Regions from separate parts of the Desulforamulus ruminis DSM 2154 genome, predicted to be linked through region 1. Evidence: a T-box and tRNA genes for the amino acid it is inferred to sense, from the RefSeq annotation. Region 1 holds a T-box; the other regions hold tRNA genes.

Region 1 (7,144 bases):
CAAGCGTTGGCGTCGTGCCTGTTCACTAACACGCCCAAAGAAATACGCAAAGCCGCGAGCGTCATGTGTGATTTCAAATTGTTCTGTGATCCCGCCCGGTCCACCAATGGCGACGTGATGCTTGCGGCACCCTACATCCACGCCGACTAACAGGTGCTGTTGTTGCATATACAACCCCTCCCTTTATGGCGCCACCCTGTTGTTATCCAACATCACGTCTACTAACAGAGCCACTTCCCGCAGGACGGCATCATCCCGGTAAATGTCATGGATAACAACAAAACGAGGGCGGCATTTCAGAGCCGAGTTAACTCATTTTCATGAGCAACTAACCCCACGAGCCACACCCTCGTCTGTTGTCAGTTTATCATCTTTTTATGGGTGTCGCTACCAATTTCCATGGTAGACCCCACAACCCTAGCAGGGAAGTACGGCACAGTGCCCGGTATGCGATTGAAAGCTTAAAATTTACTCTTTCGCATTAATCATAAACTTTTTTATCTTTTTTAATTCTTTAAATCTCTTAGAATTCACTGCTGCGGACCCCCAATATGAGAAAAAGCAAATAAATATGTTCCAACTTCTTACTTTCGATACAGTTTTAAAATGAACTTTTCCAAACCGGTTATTGACGTTGCGGGGACAAACGTCCTTTTCCATTCCCCCATAATGAACCTTGCACCAAACGTGACCTGAAATATGTTCCTTCACAATGACCCCATTATATTCTCCCTCAGGAATAATATTTTTGGTCGAATATACCAATTTGCTTTCAAAACCTAATTTCCTCAGAATGTAATTCAAAGCACTTGCCTGCTGCCAGCAGTAGCCACGACCTTTTTGAAAGGCTCTCAGCGGAAAATCAAATGAATTCGTATACGAGTATTTCATATTTGAATTGACAAGCCTTTGTGCATATTCGATTAATTCAATTCCTTCCAAACCGGATTTTTCACATTGTTCGATGGCTTCTTTTATTTCCATTTTTTAATTCACCTGATTATCTGCTGATTGTTTAGACAAAAGATAACAAACTTCCACGTGCCTTGAAGATCTAAAAAAGATGCGGCTTGACTGATGAGGGCTTGCTGGAAATAATCTATGGTGGGAAGTTATTAATTTATCCTTTACTTCAACAAAGCCTTATGATAAGTTTTCTTCCCTTTACGTATCTTGACACCGTTTTTCAATTGTTCTGAAGTAATATTACAATCAATGGATTCAACTTTAACATCATCAATAAATAAGCCACCCTGCTGAATCAGACGTCTTGCTTCACTCTTAGAAGAAGTTATACCACAAGCCACCATCAAATCCAAAATACCGATAACTCCATCCCTCAAATGCTCTGCTGTTATTTCAGTAGTTGGCATATGGGAGTCATCCGTGCCATCTGCAAAGAGAGCGTGAGAAGCCTTCTTTGCCTTTTTTGCTTCTTCATCACCGTGAACCAGCTTCGTCAGTTCATACGCTAGAATTTCCTTGGCATCGTTTAGCTGGCTTCCTTCCCATTTATCCATTGTATCAATCTGTTCAAGGGGAAGGAAGGTTAGCATACGTATGCACTTAAGAACATCAGCATCTCCAATATTACGCCAATACTGGAAGAATTCAAAAGGTGAGGTTTTACTGGGGTCAAGCCAAACAGCACCCTTTGCAGTCTTTCCCATCTTATTGCCTTGGGAATTCATTAGTAGTGTAATGGTCATGGCGTAGGCATTTTTGCCCAACTTACGACGAATCAGTTCCGTACCACCCAACATATTAGACCACTGGTCATCGCCACCAAATTGCATATTGCATCCGTAATTCTGAAATAGATAATAAAAATCGTAGGACTGCATAATCATATAATTTAATTCCAGGAAGGAAAGACCCTTTTCCATTCTCTGCTTATAACATTCTGCGCGCAGCATATTATTTACAGAAAAATGGGCCCCTACATCACGGAGCAATTCAATGTAATTCAGCTTTAAGAGCCAGTCTGCATTGTTAACCAGGATTGCCTTGTCATCGCCGAACTCAATGAATCTTTCCATCTGCTTCTTAAAGCAATCGCAGTTATGCTGGATTGTTTCAGGTGTCATCATGGAACGCAAATCAGTACGCCCCGATGGATCACCAATATATCCGGTACCACCGCCTAAGAGAACTACCGGTTTGTTTCCTGCCATTTGTAAACGCTTCATAAGGCATAATGCCATAAAATGACCAACATGCAAAGAATCCGCAGTTGGATCGAATCCAATATAAAATGTTGCTTTCCCGCTATTAATAAGTTCTTTAATTTCTTCTTCGTCGGTAACCTGGGCAATCAGTCCACGGGCTACCAGTTCATCATAAATTTTCATTATAACGACTCCTTTGTCAAATATTTAATAATAAAAATACCCTCTGCTCCAATTGGAACAGAGGGCAAAAATTGCGGTACCACCTCTGACTCGGAAATTCCTCACAGAATTCCCCTCAACAAGTGCAAACACACTCCCACGCTGTATCGGGCGTACCCGTCAAACCCTACTATCAATTCAGGCGGCGGCTCCAGGATGTATTCGAATCAGTGTGTCTGCAGCCTCTCACCAACCGGATGCTCTCTGAATGACTAAAACTGACCTACTTCTTCCTTTCACAGCTTTTGCATAATTTAATTTTATTAAATTTTAATCGAGGAAGCAGTAAAAGTAAAGTCACAGAATGATACAAATTTGTCATTCTGCTTCAGTTATATATTTAAAATATCATTTGGTAAGGTGTGTTTAAGCAAGCATACCAGTTTGTTCTTTTCCATTTTCATTTTGCCAAGCAGCTATTCTATAGTTCATTGTATAGATTTCCTTTTAGTGACCCTCTGCCAATATGGACTTCGTCAGGCAAACTTACTTCAAGCGGTGCTTGTGGAACCTGGATCTCTTTACACAGGTCGAAAGTATTTTCTGTACGCCTCTCTTCGGTTTGGATGCAGCATGTTTAAGATAAAATCAATATTTACCAACACGCTATTTCCGGCTGCATAGTCCTTGTGGCTGCTCCAGGGGTAGCCGGTTCCGAAGCTTGGTACGGCATCACCTTGGATAAAGGGGTCTGGTCAATACGGATAAGTATATGCAAATGGTTATCCATGAGCACATAGGCTAGAATTTCACTATCTTTTCTTGTATCTTGCCACAAGTTCAAGGTATTTCTCTTTATCACAACAATCCAGAAAGATGTTTTCCCGATTATTCCCCCGGGCAATAACATGATAGATTGCTCCTGCATAATGAACCCTCGGTTTCCTGGCCATAATGGTCTCCTCGATAATATTGTTTTCTTGGGTTTATTGTATAGTGAGATTTACAACAAGTCATAAGTCAAGCCAGACCCCATAACCCGGCAGGTCGGACTTAGGTTTTCTTTCCATAATATTTCTCAATCCTCCAGCTTGGTTGGGAACCCCCCGACTCATTGATCTTCCTGTAAAACTCCTGCAAATAGGCCAAATCGAGAGCAGAGGACTTTTCAATAACATCCGTACCAATTGTTTTTACGCCATCTAGGCCGAAAATCACTCTGGACAAGGTGATTGTGATCAAATAGTCCGGATTTTGCTGTATACGGATATCTCTCATCGGCAATATCTCATCTGCCGCCGTCGCCAGGCGCGCTATTCTCTTTATTGATTCCCCTACTTTGATAGAAGCGACTAGCTAATCCCTCGCACTTTCGATTCGTCTTAGTTTCTCAGTGTCCCGAGCCGGAGGTGAACCGAAGAATCGGGAGTACTCCCGATTAAATTGTGAGGGGCTCTGATAGCCAACTTGATACGCGGCACTGGCTACTGCATAGCCCTCAAAGGCAATGAGGTTTCTAGCCTCCAAAAGCCTTAATTGCTTTTGAAATTGAATCGGACTTAGACCCGTTGCCCGTTTAAACTGACGATGAAAGGTATTTATAGCCATACCAGATTTTGATGCCATCTCACCGATGCCTATTGGCCTCGTATAGTTATCGCGTAGCCATTTTACAGTCTGAGAAATCCTAGAGAAATTACTTTCCCGCAAACCAAGTTGCCTCAGATACCATCCCTGTGGTCCCATCAGAACGCGATAAAGGATTTCGCGTTCATAAGCTGGTGCAAGAGCTGGAATATCTCTTGGTGCTTTCATTAATCGCAATAAGCGCAGCCAGGCCTCCAAAAATTCCATGTCTATTTCACAAGCTGCGAAAGGTTCAGAAGCAGTTGGTATTAGATCTTCAGGAAGATCTCTTAATAAGCTCTGAAGAACATTCTGATTCAACTCAAGACCGAGGGCCATATAGGGACGGCCATCACGGTCCGAATGTACACGCGCCGTTGCGGGAACATGTACCGGCAACACGTGATATGACGGACCTTTCAGGGTAGTACTGCGCTCCCCAATTGAAAGAATCTTTGTTCCTTGAACCGTAAAACCAATCATCGGCTTGTAGAACGCTGCGAGTTGATGGGCGGGAATGTCTCCCTTGATCATGCTTAGCCCCGGTACTCCGGTTTCGATTGGTCGAGTGCCTGCCTTTTTCATGAGATCGATAACTTCATCTAAAACTTTATTCATATACATATTCTATCACACGGCTTCCTATTCCCCAACCCAACTCTGAAACCATCCGGCATTTTTAGGCTCTTTCTATAATAATTACAGCGGATAATACGGGTGTTTTGAAAGCATTGTTGGTGGTTTTAGGCAATTAAAAAGCACTATTGGATCTAGGTTATTTCAGCAGAAACGACTAAAATAGAACCCAGACCGAACAACAAAAAGGAGGATCTTATGAAAATTGCAATCGTAACCGGTGGAAGTAATGGCATTGGAAAAGCGACCGCGCTTGAGCTTGGCAAGCGCGGAATTGGCGTCATTCTCACCTACAATTCCTATAAGGATAGGGCAGAAGCTGTCGTTAAGGAAATTGAGAAGAATAAAAGAGTTCGGGCTGTAGCACTGAAGTTGGATCTAACTCAAACATCAACATTCGAAGGTTTCGTTCTGGAAGTGAAAAAGAGCCTCCAAGAAATTTGGAACAGAACAACTTTTGATTACTTAGTTAATAATGGCGGGGTTGGTGGGCCAATGATGTTCACTGAGATGAGCGAAGAGTACTTCGACAAGATTCTTAATACGAACTTCAAAGGACCCGTTTTTTTGACCCAACACCTCGTCCGATTCATGGATAATGCCGGAGCCATTGTAAATACCACGAGCACAGCCAAGAACCAATCATTTCCAGGCTACTCCGCCTACGGCTCGTTAAAAGCAGCATTCTCATCCTGGACTCGCTACATCGCCAAAGAACTGGCACCGCGCAGAATTCGGGTCAACGCCGTTTCGCCCGGTCCTACGCACAGCAATTTTGGCGATGGAGCATTCAATAAACATCCTGAATTCATCCAGCCGCTGGCAGAGCAATCTGTATTTGGCAGAATCGGCCAGCCCGAAGATCTTGCGAAGGTCATTGTGAACCTATTGTCCGATGATTTCGGCTGGGTTACAGCCCAGGACATTGAAGTGTCTGGCGGACATTTGCTTTAAGAATATCAGGACGACCTGAGAATCGGAATCTTGAAGAAACGAAAAAAGATTAATATTTCAGTCTAAAATGACCAAAGAAAATCTATTGATGCATAAAGATAAGGGGATGACCGAAACAGTAAGTTTCTTCATGCCCTTTTTTTGTTACTCAAATACTTGGAGAAATTTAGCTTACAGTCACGGGGTCAGGCTTGATTTTTTGACTTATTTTTTATTGATTCCTCCACCTTCTGAAAGCCTCTGGTTATTCTTGCTGGGTCCACTTGTAGTATCTTCGCTAGCTCTCTTCGTGATAATACTTCCTGATTAATCGCTTCATAAATAAGCATATTTCGAGCGGCTACGATCTTTCTTTCTCGGCATCTACCTAAAAGCTTTTCTTTTTCTATGTTATTTTCAATGATAATCTTTTTAACAATTTCTTGCCAAGTTAATTTGTTCATTGTGCTGGATTGCCTTTGGTCTTCCTCTCTCCCGATGTGGACTTCATCAGGCAAACTTACTTCAGGCGGTGCTTGTGGAACCTGAATCTCTCTACACAGGTCGAAGTATTTTCTGTAGGCCTCTCTTCGGTTTGGATGCAGCATGTTTAAGATAAAATCAATATCTACCAATACGCTATTTCCGGCGGTATAGTCTTTGTGGCTGCTCCAGAGATAGTCGGTTCCTTCCGGAAGCTTGGCACGGATGGGATTTTGATGGATGTAAACAACAAGCGCTGTTAGGTAGCTGTCATTATCACATAAAAATGCCTTGTATCTCTGTTGAAAAACATGTCCTATATGCTTGTATTTCTGATTAAAGTATTGTGTATAGCATTGTTGAATCCCCTGCATCACTTTCGATAAAGGGGTCTGGTCAATACGGATAAGTATATGCAAATGGTTATCCATGAGCACATAGGCTAGAATTTCACAGTTATATCTTTTCTTGTATCTTGCCACAAGTTCAAGGTATTTCTCTTTATCACAACAATCCAAAAAGATATTTTCCCGGTTATTTCCCCGGGCAATAACATGATAGATTGCTCCTGCATAATGAACCCTCGGTTTCCTGACCATAATGAACTCCTTGATAATATTGTTTTCTTGGGTTTATCGTATAGTGAGATTTATAATAAGTCAATAAATCAAGCCTGACCCCATAACCAGGGTAATCGCTTACGGCACAATCATTACCGGGCTAAGGGTCGCGTGCAGCACATGGGTTGCAACACTCCCTAGGATAGTCCGTTTGACGGGCCCCAATCCCCGATAGCCCATTACAATGAAATCAACAGAACTCTCTTTTGCTTCCTCCAGAATCTCTTTGCCGGGGTCGCCTATTCTGACAACGGTGCGGACCGGAATGGCGTACTCATTGGTAATTTCAAGCGTGTGATCTAATACCTCTTTGCTTAATTCTTCCTGATAGGATCTGATTTCTTCTTGCGAAAAAAAACGCTTTATATTCGGGGTAAAATTGAACTGAACGTTTAACACAATGAGCTCCGCATCCTTTCCCTCAGCAAGAGATATCGCAAAACGAACTGCCTTGTCGGAACCCGCCGATCCATCAACCGGTATTAATATTTTCGTCATGTATACACTCCCTTTAAA
Region 2 (7,144 bases), 230 kb from region 1:
TTCTTCTGAGATTGGTTTTTCTATATAGTCAACAGCGCCCAAGGAAAAAGCCCTTTCTTTTTCCGGCAGCACCGAACAAACAATCACAGGGATTTGTTGTATTTCTTCCGTCTTTTTCATTTTGACTAAAATATCCCAGCCGCTGAGATCCGGCAGCAGAATATCCAGTATAATAGCATCCGGTTGGTAAATCTTAGCCAGGGTCAGGGCTTGTTTGCCATGGTCCGTGGCAATTACCGTATAACCGGCCTTTTCCAGGTAATTGGTGATTAGTTGTTTGGTGGTCCAGTCATCTTCAATAACTAAAACCACGCCCTCCCGGGTAGAACCTTCTTTTCTTTGCTGCGGCGCAAGCTTCTTTTCCACATGAACCAAAGCCACCGGAAGGGTCAAAGAGAATTGCGAACCCTTTTTAAATTCACTCTGTACCTGAAGCTGTCCGCCCATCAGTTCTGTAAGGCTGCGGCTGATGGTTAATCCAAGGCCTGTTCCGCCGTACTTTCGGGTGGTTGAACCATCCGCCTGGGTAAAGGTCTCAAAAATTTCAGCCAGTTTATCGCTGGGAATGCCAATCCCGGTGTCCGATACGATAAAGGTTAGTACAAAATTTCGATGATCGGTTTTCTCCAGGGTCCTTTCTCCCTGAACTTTCACTTCAACACAACCCTCATGGGTAAACTTCGCCGCATTGGAGAGAAGATTGTTTAAAATCTGGCGAATGCGGAAGGAATCTCCTTTTAAATAATCCGGTAAATGCGGATCAATGGATATTTTCATCTCTACATTCTTTTCCATTAGAATCGGTTCAATGACATTGACCGTTTCATAGATCATTTTACGTAAACTAAAAACAGTTTCTTCCAGGATCAGTTTTCCGGATTCAATTTTTGAAAGATCCAAAATATCATTGATTAAGTCCATTAATTGCTCGCCGCATTGCCGGATAATCTTAACACTTTCCTGCTGCTCCTGATTCAACCCCTGCTGGGCTAAAACCTCTGCAAAACCAAGGATTCCATTCATGGGTGTCCGTATTTCATGACTCATATTGGCTAAAAATTCAGACTTGGCCTGACTCGCCTTTTCCGCAATTTCCCGGGCCTGTTCCGCCTGTCTTTTGGACTCCGCCACCTCGGTGACATCAATCACCATCAGCAGAATGCCATCGTAATTAGCATCCCGGTAGATGGGCTGAATATTCATAATCACATCATGCCCGCAGAAAATACGGGTAAAGGTTAGGGGGGGCTGATTAGGCTGTTCTTGATATTTTTTTATAAGCTCCTGTACTTTTTCCAGGGTGTCCCCCTGGTGGATATCCCACAGCTTCTTTCCTATAATATTGGCCTTTTTTTCCCCGGTCATGGTTATCACTTTTTCATTAACTTCCGTGATAGTCCCTTCGGCATCCGCCAGAGCAATGAACGCGCCCATCATGGAAATAATGGCCCTGAGTTTGGCAGCTTCCCGCTCGGTATCCTCCCTGGCCTGCTGTAGTTTAATTTGAATGGCTTTTTGTTCGGTTATATCTTTAGCCGCCACATGGAATCCTATGATTTGACCAATTGAGCGCCGGATGGGGGTTGCATGAACTTCAATAATGATTTCCTTTAAGCCCTGTTTCAACAATAATTCCCCGCGCCAGTAATTGCCCCGAATCAGAAAAAAGAGAATTCTTTCTCCTTCAGGATAGACATCTTCGATCCCTAAACCCAGCAGTTCCTTAATGCCTTTTCCCAGCATTTTTTCCGCTTCCGGGTTGGCATAAATCAATTGGGCACTCTCGTCAAAGATGGTAATACATTCGCTGGAGCTATTGTTTGCCTGCATGTGCAGCCGCAGTTCCTGCTCCATACGGTATTTCTCGGTAACATCAACGAATACTTGCACCCCGCCGGCGTATTTGCCGCTGATATCATGAAGAAAAGAGCCGCTGGTTAACAATCTCCTCCGGCCCCTCTTGGTCGTTACCTCAACCTCCACGTCCTTATAGCAACCGGCTTTATTCATTGCAATGTAAAGATGGCATTCTTCCTGTTTACAATCGCACCCTAAAAGGCTGGAGCAGGTCATACCAATAACTTCTTCCGGCTGAACCTCGAAATAAGCGGCAGCCGCACTGTTTATTTCAGTGATGCACATTTGAGGATCTACCACAAAGACACACTCGGTCATGCTTTCAAAAATTGTTCTAAGCTTATTTTTTTCATTCGTTAGATGCCGGTTGACCAACTGCAATTCATGAATCCGGGAGTCTTTTCCCTCTCCGGCCCACTCACTGCAAAAACCCAGTTCAAGACGGTCGAAATAGGTGTTCATGGATTTTTTAGCAGCTTGTTTTTCCTCCGCAGTCAAATAACTTTCATTTACCATATCCAGATAAGCGCGGCGATAATATTTAAACAGTCCTAAAAACATTTTTAAGGTAATTCCTCGGGCCCGGTGCATCCTGGCACACCTTACCCCAAATTCACAGGCCGGATTTTCAGCCGCATCGTGAACATTGACAACATCATCCGCATGCTTCATCAAATACGTGCTTAGGCCCTGAATGATTTCCCGCACGGATAAATGCCAATCATCATGGCGGGTGGAGGTAAATCGGGTGAAACCACCGGCTTTAGCAAAGTTAATTAATTTTTCAATAACCCTATCTTCATTCTGGTTGAGTAACTCAATTAGTTTCTCTCTCACCCAGGCACCTCCGTTGAGCAACATGATTACATTAGGATCATATCAAATATGGATTGATTTTGGTTAACTAAAGTCTTACAAAAAGATTACATTTAAAAATAATTCTTAACATAGTTTAGCACCTTTACAATTAGGTAATAAATAGTGTTTTTTTGATTAAATTTTACTTCCTGAAGACTTGCCATTGTACTATTGTTTTGTTATAATAAACTCCGTCGCAATAAAAACATGCAAGCAAGGCCCCTTGGTCAAGCGGCCTAAGACACCGCCCTTTCACGGCGGTAACACGGGTTCGAATCCCGTAGGGGTCACCAAATTAAATACATGGAGGGGTTCCCGAGCGGCCAAAGGGAGCAGACTGTAAATCTGCCGTCAGACGACTTCGAAGGTTCGAATCCTTCTCCCTCCACCATACTGGGGCGTCGCCAAGCGGTAAGGCACCGGTCTTTGGAATCGGCATTCGTTGGTTCGAATCCAGCCGCCCCAGCCAACTTAAACGAGAGCATAAGCTCTCGTTTTTTATTCAGCAGGACGGTTAACGCCTCTTAATTTTTGTTGGTATTTCTTAAAATGGGCTTTTCCTGTCTCCCAGGTATCGTGATATCCTCCGGTTCTTCCAACCAACGACGCTTCCCCGGCGCTTCCCGGATTCTTCACCCAGCCTTTGATCCTTTTGCGCACTTCCTTCACTCCTTTTAACTTTAACTTTATTGATATTGTCTCCTGAACGGATGCGAATATTTTTCTAATATATGGATGGCAGTACAAGTATTTACAGGTCCTTTTGTCATTTGGATGTCAGTACAATTGGACAAACTAAATCATAATAATAGTACACTTGAAAGTTACCCTTTTATCCCGGTATAGCTACCGGGAATTTTTTTGCAACTTTATGATTGCGGCATGGGAATTTTTTTGTTATAATTCAAAATGCACTGAGTAACTTCAAAGTTTATCCATGCGGCAGTGGCGGAATTGGCAGACGCGTAAGATTCAGGTTCTTATGCCCGTTAGGGTGTGGGGGTTCAAGTCCCTTCTGCCGCACCATAGTTACCAAGCTAATAAAGATGCAAGGAGTGCATTTTTATTAGCTTGGTTTTTTTATGTTATAATAAATGAAGATCGCTGGATATAACAAAACAGATAAACAATAATTTGTGACAAGGAGTTTTTATGGTCAAAAAAGAAATAACCAATAAGGAAAATCTAATGGAAGTTTTGGATTTGCTGGATAGTTTAAAAATAAAATATTGGATAGATGGAGGCTGGGGTGTAGATATTTTACTTGGGAAACAAAACAGAGAACACAGAGATATTGATGTAGATTTTGATGGGAAATTTACAGAGATTTTATTAGATACATTAAAAGGAAAAGGCTATGAGATTACAACGGATTGGAGTCCGACACGCATTGAGTTGTATCATCCGGAATTGGGATATATAGATATACATCCTTTAATAATAAGTGAAGATGGAAGTGCAAAACAGGCTGGATTAAATGATGATTGGTATGATTTTAAAGCAGAATGGTTTTCGAGTGCTTGGTTTGAAGAGCGAATTATTCCGTGTATTTCTGCGGAAGCTCAAAAACTATTTCATAGCGGATATAAGCTTAGAGAAGTTGATAAAATTGACCTAAAAAACCTTGATTGCCTCATTTCAGAATAGCGTATTTGATTAAAAATTCAAATTATCGGTGAATACGGACTATCTTCCCTTGCATCTATTCTGACCAAATGACACATTCAGTAATGAAGCAAAGAACTTAAAACCTCGTGGTTTGGGTTCTTTTGTTTTTATGTTTTTTTGATATACTTAAGTGCAGATTATTTATATAATGTACACTTAGTCTTGAGAGAGGTGGGAGAAGTGGCTGTAGAGAAGCAATATGCATCAGATGTTGAAGTGATATTGTCTCATAGATACGATAATGGAGGCGATCTTTGGACTACACCCGACAAACGTCTGCTAAAAGGAGCCCCGTTCTCAACTCTGGAGAGCGTACTTTTCCTGCTGGAATTGGGTATGGAACCTACCGATCCTTTGCTGAAAGGGGCTACCGAATTATTCTTTAGTACTTGGCTGGATGATGGACGTTTCAAGATATACCCTAAAGGTTCTATTTATCCATGCCATACCATCCACGCCGCCAATGCACTTTGTCACCTGGGGTATGCTTCCGATGCCAGACTGCAAAAAACCTTCCGGCATCTTTTAGATATCCAATATATAGACGGTGGCTGGCGCTGCAATAAATTCAGCTTTGGCCGGGGGCCAGAAACGGAGCATTCAAATCCCTTCCCCACACTTACTGCCCTGAATGCGTTCCGCTTTAGCAATTATCTCAACAAGGAACCTGCCCTTGATAAGGCCGTGGATTTTTTGCTGGAGCATTGGACCATCAGGAAACCCATTGGCCCATGCCACTATGGAATCGGCACATTATTCATGCAGGTGGAATACCCCTTCCGAAACTACAACCTTTTTGTATACGTCTATGTCTTATCCTTTTACAACCGGGCCAAGAAGGACAAACGTTTTCTCGAAGCTTTGCAAACACTGGAATCCAAAATGGTGGATGGGCAGATTGTGGTTGAACGCATTGTTCCGAAGCTGGCCGGGCTTTCTTTCTGTAAAAAGGGTGAAACAAGTGTATTGGCAACAATACGCTATCATGAAATTTTAAAAAATCTTCAAACAAAAGGATAGCCCGTATTTTTATTTTAGGGAGGCGTACTGAAGCATGGCAATATTAAAAATAAGAAAAGCAAACCCCGCCGACGAAGCGGCCATTGTCACATGTATACAGAATGCTTATGAAAAATACATTGTTCGGATAGGAAAAAAACCTGGGCCTATGCTCAATGATTATTTACCCCTTATCGTAGATGAAAAGGTTTTCTGCGGGGAATTCTGTGGAGAAATCGTAGGTGCCTTGGTATTAAAGAAATTTGATGGCTATATATTGCTTGACAACGTGGCCTTGCTCTCGGCATACCAGGGTAGAGGTTTTGGGAAACAGTTGATTGCATTTGCTGAACACTATGCTTCTGAAAATAATTACGATGAAATTCGGCTTTACACGAATGTCAAGATGATCGAAAATATAGCCTTTTATCATAAGCTTGGCTACTCTGAATACTCCAGAAGAGAGGAAAATGGATATGAAAGGGTTTATTTTAAAAAAAGGTTAGCACCTGCATGAAATAAGTTAAACGATTCATAGGCATCTTTTTACCTAACTTTTCATATAAAGCTAATAAAATAGATACAGCAAAGAAAAACCTTTAGTATAGGCTTTTTTTGCTGTTAACCAGTTTATCAAAATACGTTTCCGTTATGCAAAACATAGTTTGGAGCCTTTTTATTGGATTTGAACCCTGCGCAATAGATTAACAACAAAATACTAACCGGCAAAGCTGTTGAAACTCTTCTGCATGAAGAGTTGTCAACGGTTTTTTAATTCTGACACCTAGTAAAGGGCTATGACAATATAGAATGGTACTGTCCTGCGATGGCTTATGGCGGCGTCCTTTGTTCCAAAGGTATACTTCATTTAAAAGAGTTAAGAATATCTTTAATAGCTTTGTTGCATAGCAATTGAGGTGAAGTATATGGCAGCCATCTATTGGTATTGCGCCCTTGGGATTATCGGCGTTGGAATGACAATTTTCATTATATATAAGAAAAAGAATTTTTATGAATTCATATCATTTTTTTTGTTTGCCATGATGATCGCTTTTATAGGTGAAATGATTGTATTGCTCTTTTTTAAAAGCTATTCTTATAAGCCCGGCGTTTATACGGATTACTATGCGGAAAACATTTTTGGGCATATCGTACCCAATGCTTTATTATGGCCTGCGACCGCTCTGCTGGTAGTGGCTTACTCGCTGCGCTATCGCTGGATTGTATTAATAACCGTTATCTTTACACTTTTGGACCTTCTCTATGTGCATCTGGGAATCTATCAGCATAATTGGTGGGAAACCTGGATGACCAGCGTTGCCGTTTTCATTTATTGCGTTTTAATGAAAAGATGGTTCGTCCAGTTAAAAAGCAAACGGAGGGGTATTTTGAGATATATCGTTTTCTGGTTTATTTTATTGGTTACATTAAAACTTCCTGTAACCCTTCTTCTGCTTGCCGGATGGCAATATACATTCGTCGGCTGGTTTGAAAACCTTTATCGGGACTCCGGAGTATTCTCCGTTTTTTATAACGCCGCATTGTCTTTCTTTTGCGTCTTCTTTATTTGCGTTTTGAAAAAATGGTATTGGAAACTGGTTCCCTTCTTCATCTATTTTTCTTTTGATGCCATCCTTTTGAATAGGGGAATTCTCCTCTTTAACGACGGATGGAATATATACTACCTGATGCTAGTGCGTGCCGTATGCCTGATACTATTTATTGCACTTGAGAATAAATACCCCTACAAATCTCCAACGCA
Region 3 (7,144 bases), 1.2 Mb from region 1:
ATTCCTTAGGGGTCTCGTTGTTAGTGTGAATGCACTTCTTTTAGAACCCAAGCCTAAGGAATGCTTAAATACGAACAACAAGACCCTAAAACAAAACAGTATAAGTCAGGACCCCGGGGAATTTCAGCATAAGGCTAATAACGGGACCTCAGAGAAAGGCAGTATAAGACTAGCAGGAGGCGATCTGGTGAGCGAAATCATTGCCGGGCGCAACCCGGTTCGTGAAGCACTTCGGGCAGGGCGTCCCATCAATAAGGTGATTATGGCCAAAGGAACCCCTTCCGGACCTTTGGGAGAAATTACTAGGATGGTCCGGGAAGCAGGCATTCCCATCCAAACGGTTGACCGGGCGTACCTGGATAAATTACAAACCGGCGTACCTCACCAGGGTATTGTCGCTTATGCTGCGGCCAAGCAGTATGTGGAAGTGGAGGATATTCTGAGTGCTGCCCGGTCAAAGGGTCAGGAGCCCTTTATGGTGATGCTGGATGAAATAAACGATCCTCATAACCTGGGGGCGATTCTGCGTACCTGTGATGCGGCCGGTGTGCACGGGGTAATCATCCCTCAGCGCAGATCCGTCGCTTTAACGGCAACGGTGGCCAAAGCTTCCGCAGGAGCGGTGGAGTATGTACCGGTGGCTCGGGTAACCAATCTGGATCAAACCATTCGTTCGTTAAAGGAGCAAGGGCTTTGGGTTGTGGGGGCGGAGATGGACGGCCCGGACCTGTTTTGGCAGGCTAAATTAACCGGTCCTCTGCTGCTGGTGATTGGCGGGGAAGGAAAGGGACTGGGCAGATTGCTTAAGGAAAGATGCGATATGCTGGTCCGTCTGCCCATGCTGGGACAAGTAGGCTCCTTAAATGCCTCGGTGGCAGCTGCATTATTGGTGTATGAGGTCGTACGCCAGAGAGGGTAGGTTTGTCCGTGCAAGATTTTTATGTAGTGGATGGATATAATGTTATTCACGCCTGGCCGGATTTTGAAGGAATCAAAGCCGGCGGGCTGGACCATTGCAGGGATAGACTGATTGACATCCTAGCCAATTTTGCTGCCTTCAGCGGAGCCCGGGTGAAAGTGATTTTCGATGCCCACTTGGTTAAAAGCGGCATTGAGCATGCGGAGTTTATTCATGGCGTTGAGGTGTTTTACACCCAAGAGGGAGAAACCGCTGACTCGTTGATTGAAAGATTGGTGGGGGATTTGGGCAAGCTGGGAACCGTCTATGTGGTAACCTCCGATTGGGATGAACAAAGAATTATTTTTGGCCGCGGGGCTTTTCGGGTAACACCGAAAGAGTTTAGAGAGCAAATCGTACAGATAAATCGACAGCAACAGGAGAATTATAACAAAGAAAATCCCACAGAAGGCTATCTGGAGGACAAATTGCCTCGAGAAATCAGGATAATTATGGAAAAATGGCGTCGCGGGAAGAACTGATGCCTGTCCGGGTTGGACTTTTTTTACCTTGACGAGTCTTTTTAACATAAGATATAATGATTCATGGAACTCTCTAAGAACGTTCTTTTTTTAAATAATTAACTATTTAACCAATGGGTAAACAGACCCCGGTGATATTAACGGATATGTCGTTTTTCTTTTTTGTAGTTGCTTAGTGATAAAGAAGCGGGGGCGATGGATTTGAATTCAAATGCACAAAGGGAAGTTTCCGGAGGCTACCAGGTAATGGTTGATGAAGATGTCGTCGAGTTTGCTCGTGAAGGTGACGATGCGGCCCTGGAGTACTTGATTAACAAGTATAAAAACTTTGTGCGTGCCAAAGCCCGCTCGTATTTTCTGATCGGCGCAGATAGAGAAGATATTATCCAGGAAGGCATGATCGGTTTATATAAAGCCATTCGTGATTTTAGAATGGACAAATTATCTTCCTTCCGGGCTTTTGCGGAACTATGTATCACCCGGCAAATCATTACCGCCATCAAAACCGCCACCCGGCAAAAGCATATCCCTTTAAATTCTTATGTCTCATTAAACAAACCCATTTACGACGAGGATTCGGATCGTACCCTGCTGGATGTAATCTCCGGTTCTAAAATTACCGACCCTGAGGAACTGATTATCAGCAGGGAAGAATTTGACGACATTGAAGAAAAAATGGGTGAAATTCTAAGCTCCCTGGAATGGAAAGTTTTAATGTCCTACCTGGAAGGGAAGTCCTACCAGGAAATTGCCGAAGATCTGAAGCGCCATGTCAAGTCCATTGATAATGCGCTGCAAAGGGTCAAACGAAAGCTTGAGAGATACCTGGAAAAACGAGAAGTATAATCTGCCAGCCAACCCCGGGACCCCCGGGGTTATTTTAATGCCAATAATTCTACAAGGGCATATTATTTACCTTTATTTAATATAAAAAATTTAAAGTTAAAAATCTGTAACATTTCCAGACAATACTTTTGGTGAATGGTTGACAGTAACATGCTTATCTGTTATTATATCTCTTGCGCGGTTTGATCCGAATTCTGTGCCGACGTAGCTCAATTGGTAGAGCAGCTGACTTGTAATCAGCAGGTTGCGGGTTCGAGTCCCATCGTCGGCTCCATTTATATACGGAGGGATTCCCGAGCGGCCAAAGGGAGCAGACTGTAAATCTGCCGTCTGACGACTTCGAAGGTTCGAATCCTTCTCCCTCCACCAGTTCACCCCTTCGCAGGCGGAATAATATTTTAGTTGCTCATGAACTTTTGCCTGTGATATAATATTTTATGTTGACGCGGGATAGAGCAGTTGGTAGCTCGTCGGGCTCATAACCCGAAGGTCGGGGGTTCAAGTCCCCCTCCCGCAACCAAATGCTGCTATAGCTCAGTAGGTAGAGCGTATCCTTGGTAAGGATAAGGTCACCGGTTCAATCCCGGTTAGCAGCTCCAAAATTTTGGCGGCGTAGCTCAGTTGGTCAGAGCACTCGGTTCATACCCGTGGGGTCACTGGTTCAAATCCAGTCGCCGCTACCAAACAGCATCCAGTCCGAGGGGACTGGTTTTTTTGTATTTAGCCACTGCAGCCTAATACTGCATTGCTTTGAGGCTCTGTTGTTTGCCTTATACTGAAATTATCCGGGGCCCTGTTGCTAGTAGCCTTATACTGTTTTTCTCTAAGGTCTTGTTGTTCGTATTTAAGTATTTCCTTTGGGCTTGGGTTCTAAAAGAAAGTGCATTCATACTACGTAACAACGAGACCTCCAAGGAATGCCCGTCAGGCTAACAACAGGACCAAGGAGAAATGCGGCATAAGGCTAAAGCCAACAACGGAACTAAGAAGAAAATCCCCAATAAAAGCAGGATTTTTCCATTTCTTATCGAATCGTTCCTATGAATTGTTGACAGGTATAGAATTGGCATCAATGTGAAATAACTGTAGGGAATGACGGCTATTTTTAGCAAACCTTGAAATTGATGGAGGAGGAGAAATTTTCCATGGCTAAGGCAAAATTTGAACGGAATAAACCCCACGTAAACATTGGAACCATCGGTCACGTTGACCACGGCAAAACCACCCTGACCGCAGCAATTACCGTGGTGCTGTCCACCGCCGGCGGCGCATCCGTAAAACGTTACGACGAAATTGACAACGCACCGGAAGAACGTGAACGGGGTATTACCATTAACACCGCCCACGTTGAATACGAAACCGGCAACCGTCACTATGCCCACGTGGACTGCCCGGGCCACGCCGACTATGTTAAGAACATGATCACCGGAGCAGCCCAGATGGACGGAGCGATTCTGGTAGTATCCGCCGCAGACGGCCCGATGCCCCAGACCCGTGAGCACATCCTGCTGTCCCGTCAGGTAGGGGTTCCCTATATCGTAGTCTTCCTGAACAAATCCGACATGGTGGACGACGCGGAACTGCTGGAACTGGTAGACATGGAAGTAAGAGAACTGCTGAACTCCTACGAGTTCCCCGGGGACGACACACCCATCGTGGCAGGTTCCGGATTAAAAGCATTGGAATGCGGATGCGGCAAACGGGAGTGCGAATGGTGCGGCAAAGTGTGGGAACTGATGGATAATGTAGATGCTTACATTCCCACCCCTGAACGTGCCGTGGATAAGCCGTTCCTGATGCCGGTGGAAGACGTGTTCTCCATTACCGGACGTGGTACGGTAGCCACCGGCCGTGTAGAACGGGGTCAAGTAAAAGTACAGGATGAAATTGAAATCGTAGGACTGAGCGACAAACCTCGGAAGACGGTAGTAACGGGCGTGGAAATGTTCCGGAAACTGCTGGATTATGCTCAGGCCGGTGATAATATTGGAGCGCTGCTGCGTGGTGTAGACCGCAAAGAAATCGAGCGTGGCCAGGTATTGGCGAAGCCCGGCAGCATCAAACCGCACACCAAATTCAGTGCGGAAGTGTATGTGCTGACCAAAGAAGAAGGTGGACGTCACACCCCGTTCTTTAACGGCTATCGTCCACAGTTCTACTTCCGTACCACGGATGTGACGGGTATCGTAACCCTGCCGGAAGGCGTGGAAATGGTAATGCCCGGAGATAACATCAAAGTGGACATCGACCTGATTACCCCCATCGCCATTGAAGAAGGACTGCGCTTTGCCATTCGTGAAGGCGGACGTACCGTAGGCGCCGGCGTGGTAACCGGTATCCGGGAGTAATTTTAACTTAGTGTTCCGCTTGGCGGGTTTAATTGCAAAAGGGTAGAGATTTGACCAGGGGGTGAGTTTTCAGCTTGCCCCCTTTTTATATGATGACACCAAGTCAATATTGGAAAGCCTTGCGTAATAGTTAAAGACAAGAATCATTATTAAAGTGGGTTTAATTGCAAATGGTATTAAAAACCAATATTTGAGACAAAATACTGTTATGGATGACTCCGTCACATAAGCTATTGACATACAACATCACTTGTGATAAATTTGTTAAGGTATATTAAGAGGACATAGTCGGTTCAAGTCTTTTTTATGCTGTCAAAAATTTCAAGGTGACAGTATAAGGGCAACGAGGCTTCGGTCTTGGCCCAAGACTTGGCGGAAGCCAAGTTTTCTTTAGTTTTTAGGGAGGTGTCAACAATGCGTGTGGGCGTAACTTTGGCTTGCACCGAATGCAAACGGCGCAACTACACCACAAACAAAAATAAAAAGAACGATTCCAACCGGATTGAGCTTAAAAAATATTGTAAGTGGTGTCATACTCATACAGTTCATAAAGAAACCAGATAGATTGGGCCCTTAACCCCGTATGTTGTGACCTGAGCCGCATTCCATGAGGGGTTTTATTTGAGGCACTACTGGTGAAACATAAAAAGTAAGGATGTGGCGTTTCGGATGGCTGTGCAGAAAAAACAGGTTAAAGCGGTTAGCGCTGCCAAGGAAATAGCGGCAACCAAAGAAACCAGCGGGGCTGATAATAAAAAGGAAACGGCCCCTAGGGAAGCTGCAAAGGCTGTGGCCAAAAGCCAGCCTGCAAAGGCGCAAAAGGTATCCTTTGCGGAACGGGCTGGTGGCATAAAGAAATATTTCCTTGGTGTTAAGAATGAGTTGAAAAAGGTTCATTGGCCCACCCGTAAGGAAATTGTCACTTATACCGCCGTTGTGTTTGTTTCTGTAGCTGCGGTTGCTGCTGTCATCTGGGTGTTGGATTCGCTTCTCAGTTTAGGCGTTTCGGCCATTGTGTCCTAATTGGTATCAGTGAGGGGGTGGGGGACCCGAATGATGATGGGGGTCCCTTCTGTTAATGAGTAAACAGTGGTATGTTGTACATACCTACTCCGGGTACGAAAACAAGGTTAAGGCCAACTTGGAGAGGCGTATTGAATCCATGAATATGGAAGATAAAATCTTTCGTATTCTTGTACCAATGGAAGATGAAGTAGAAATCAAAAATGGCAAGAAAAAGATTTCAAAGAAAAAAGTTTTCCCCGGATATGTCTTGGTAGAAATGATCATGACCGATGATTCCTGGTATGTGGTTCGTAACACGCCGGGGGTTACCGGCTTTGTTGGTTCCGGTTCTAAACCCATACCCCTAAATGATGAGGAATCCAAGGCCATTATCCGGCAAATGGGCATGGAAGAGCAAAAGACCAAGGTTGATTTCAACCTGGGCGAAAATGTTCAAGTATCCGATGGCCCCTTTGAGAATTTTGTTGGTGTGATAGAAGAAATTTACCCTGAAAAGGGTAAAGTTAAAGTTATGGTATCCATGTTTGGACGTGAAACTCCCATCGAACTTGATTTCACACAAATTAAAAAGCTTGACTAAGCTTTAGGCTGTAAGGAGGTGGACTGGATATGGCCAAAAAGGTAGCCGCCATTATTAAACTACAAATTCCGGCCGGTAAAGCCACCCCGGCACCCCCGGTAGGTCCCGCTTTGGGTCAGCACGGGGTTAATATCATGGGATTTGTTAAGCAATATAATGAAGTTACTGCTGCTCAAGCAGGCTTAATTATTCCAGTTGAAATTACTGTATATGAAGACCGGTCCTTTACCTTTATTACCAAAACTCCGCCAGCAGCAGTTTTGCTGAAAAAGGCGCTGGGTATTGAGACCGCTTCCGGTGAACCTAACAAAAAGAAAGTGGGCAAAGTGCCCCGCTCGAAAGTTAGGGAAATTGCTGAATTAAAAATGCCCGATCTGAATGCGGCCAGCATAGAAACTGCCATGAGCATGATTGAGGGTACTGCCCGCAGTATGGGCATTGAAGTTGTAGAAGGATAACTCATCCGGTGGGAGGATGTAGTCCGCTAGTACCACAAAGGAGGAAATCATATGCCGAAATTAGGCAAAAAGCTCCAGGAAGCAATGAAGCAGTATGATCCGTCTGTTCTTTACGAACCGTCTGAGGCACTGGCTATGGTCAAGAAAATTGCTTCGGCTAAATTTGACGAAACCGTTGAAGTGGCTTTCCGCCTGGGGGTAGACCCCCGTCACGCAGACCAGCAGTTAAGGGGTGCCGTTGTGCTGCCCCATGGCACGGGTAAAACCAAAACGGTGCTGGTTTTTGCCAAAGGTGATAAGGCTAAAGAAGCTGAAGTAGCAGGCGCAGACTTTGTGGGTGCTGAAGATATGGTTGAAAAGATTCAGGGTGGCTGGATGGGCTTTGACGTGGCCATTGCCACTCCGGACATGATGGGCCTGGTTGGTAAGCTGGGCCGGGTGCTGGG

What was found. A T-box is a leader RNA that pairs with one kind of tRNA and senses whether it is charged. The one in region 1 lies ahead of tyrS (tyrosine--tRNA ligase), so its partner is inferred to be a tRNA-Tyr.
Region 2: it encodes a tRNA-Tyr, which carries the amino acid that the T-box ahead of tyrS (tyrosine--tRNA ligase) is inferred to sense. The anticodon was not compared.
Region 3: it encodes a tRNA-Tyr, which carries the amino acid that the T-box ahead of tyrS (tyrosine--tRNA ligase) is inferred to sense. The anticodon was not compared.

What each region holds. Positions count from the first base shown of each region.
Region 1 covers NC_015589.1:1,443,431-1,450,574, reverse strand. The annotation lists gene DESRU_RS21110 (IS110 family transposase) at 1-168, opposite strand, end outside; gene DESRU_RS07245 (transglutaminase-like domain-containing protein) at 469-984, opposite strand; gene tyrS (tyrosine--tRNA ligase) at 1,128-2,351, opposite strand; T-box leader at 2,409-2,639, opposite strand; gene DESRU_RS20765 (hypothetical protein) at 3,143-3,283, opposite strand; gene DESRU_RS07225 (AraC family transcriptional regulator) at 3,687-4,580, opposite strand; gene DESRU_RS07220 (SDR family NAD(P)-dependent oxidoreductase) at 4,791-5,546, shown strand; gene DESRU_RS19825 (transposase) at 5,732-6,607, opposite strand; gene DESRU_RS07210 (universal stress protein) at 6,707-7,126, opposite strand.
Region 2 covers NC_015589.1:1,674,301-1,681,444, reverse strand. The annotation lists gene DESRU_RS08425 (PAS domain-containing hybrid sensor histidine kinase/response regulator) at 1-2,694, opposite strand, end outside; tRNA gene DESRU_RS08420 (tRNA-Glu) at 2,933-3,008, shown strand; tRNA gene DESRU_RS08415 (tRNA-Tyr) at 3,021-3,106, shown strand; tRNA gene DESRU_RS08410 (tRNA-Gln) at 3,110-3,184, shown strand; gene DESRU_RS20795 (hypothetical protein) at 3,214-3,375, opposite strand; tRNA gene DESRU_RS08405 (tRNA-Leu) at 3,655-3,741, shown strand; gene DESRU_RS08400 (nucleotidyltransferase domain-containing protein) at 3,868-4,362, shown strand; gene DESRU_RS08395 (prenyltransferase/squalene oxidase repeat-containing protein) at 4,555-5,403, shown strand; gene DESRU_RS08390 (GNAT family N-acetyltransferase) at 5,438-5,899, shown strand; gene DESRU_RS08385 (hypothetical protein) at 6,309-7,144, shown strand, end outside.
Region 3 covers NC_015589.1:282,879-290,022, forward strand. The annotation lists gene rlmB (23S rRNA (guanosine(2251)-2'-O)-methyltransferase RlmB) at 188-919, shown strand; gene DESRU_RS01455 (NYN domain-containing protein) at 928-1,440, shown strand; gene sigH (RNA polymerase sporulation sigma factor SigH) at 1,636-2,286, shown strand; tRNA gene DESRU_RS01465 (tRNA-Thr) at 2,485-2,560, shown strand; tRNA gene DESRU_RS01470 (tRNA-Tyr) at 2,570-2,655, shown strand; tRNA gene DESRU_RS01475 (tRNA-Met) at 2,731-2,806, shown strand; tRNA gene DESRU_RS01480 (tRNA-Thr) at 2,810-2,885, shown strand; tRNA gene DESRU_RS01485 (tRNA-Met) at 2,893-2,969, shown strand; gene tuf (elongation factor Tu) at 3,432-4,634, shown strand; gene rpmG (50S ribosomal protein L33) at 5,049-5,198, shown strand; gene secE (preprotein translocase subunit SecE) at 5,304-5,657, shown strand; gene nusG (transcription termination/antitermination protein NusG) at 5,713-6,240, shown strand; gene rplK (50S ribosomal protein L11) at 6,270-6,698, shown strand; gene rplA (50S ribosomal protein L1) at 6,750-7,144, shown strand, end outside.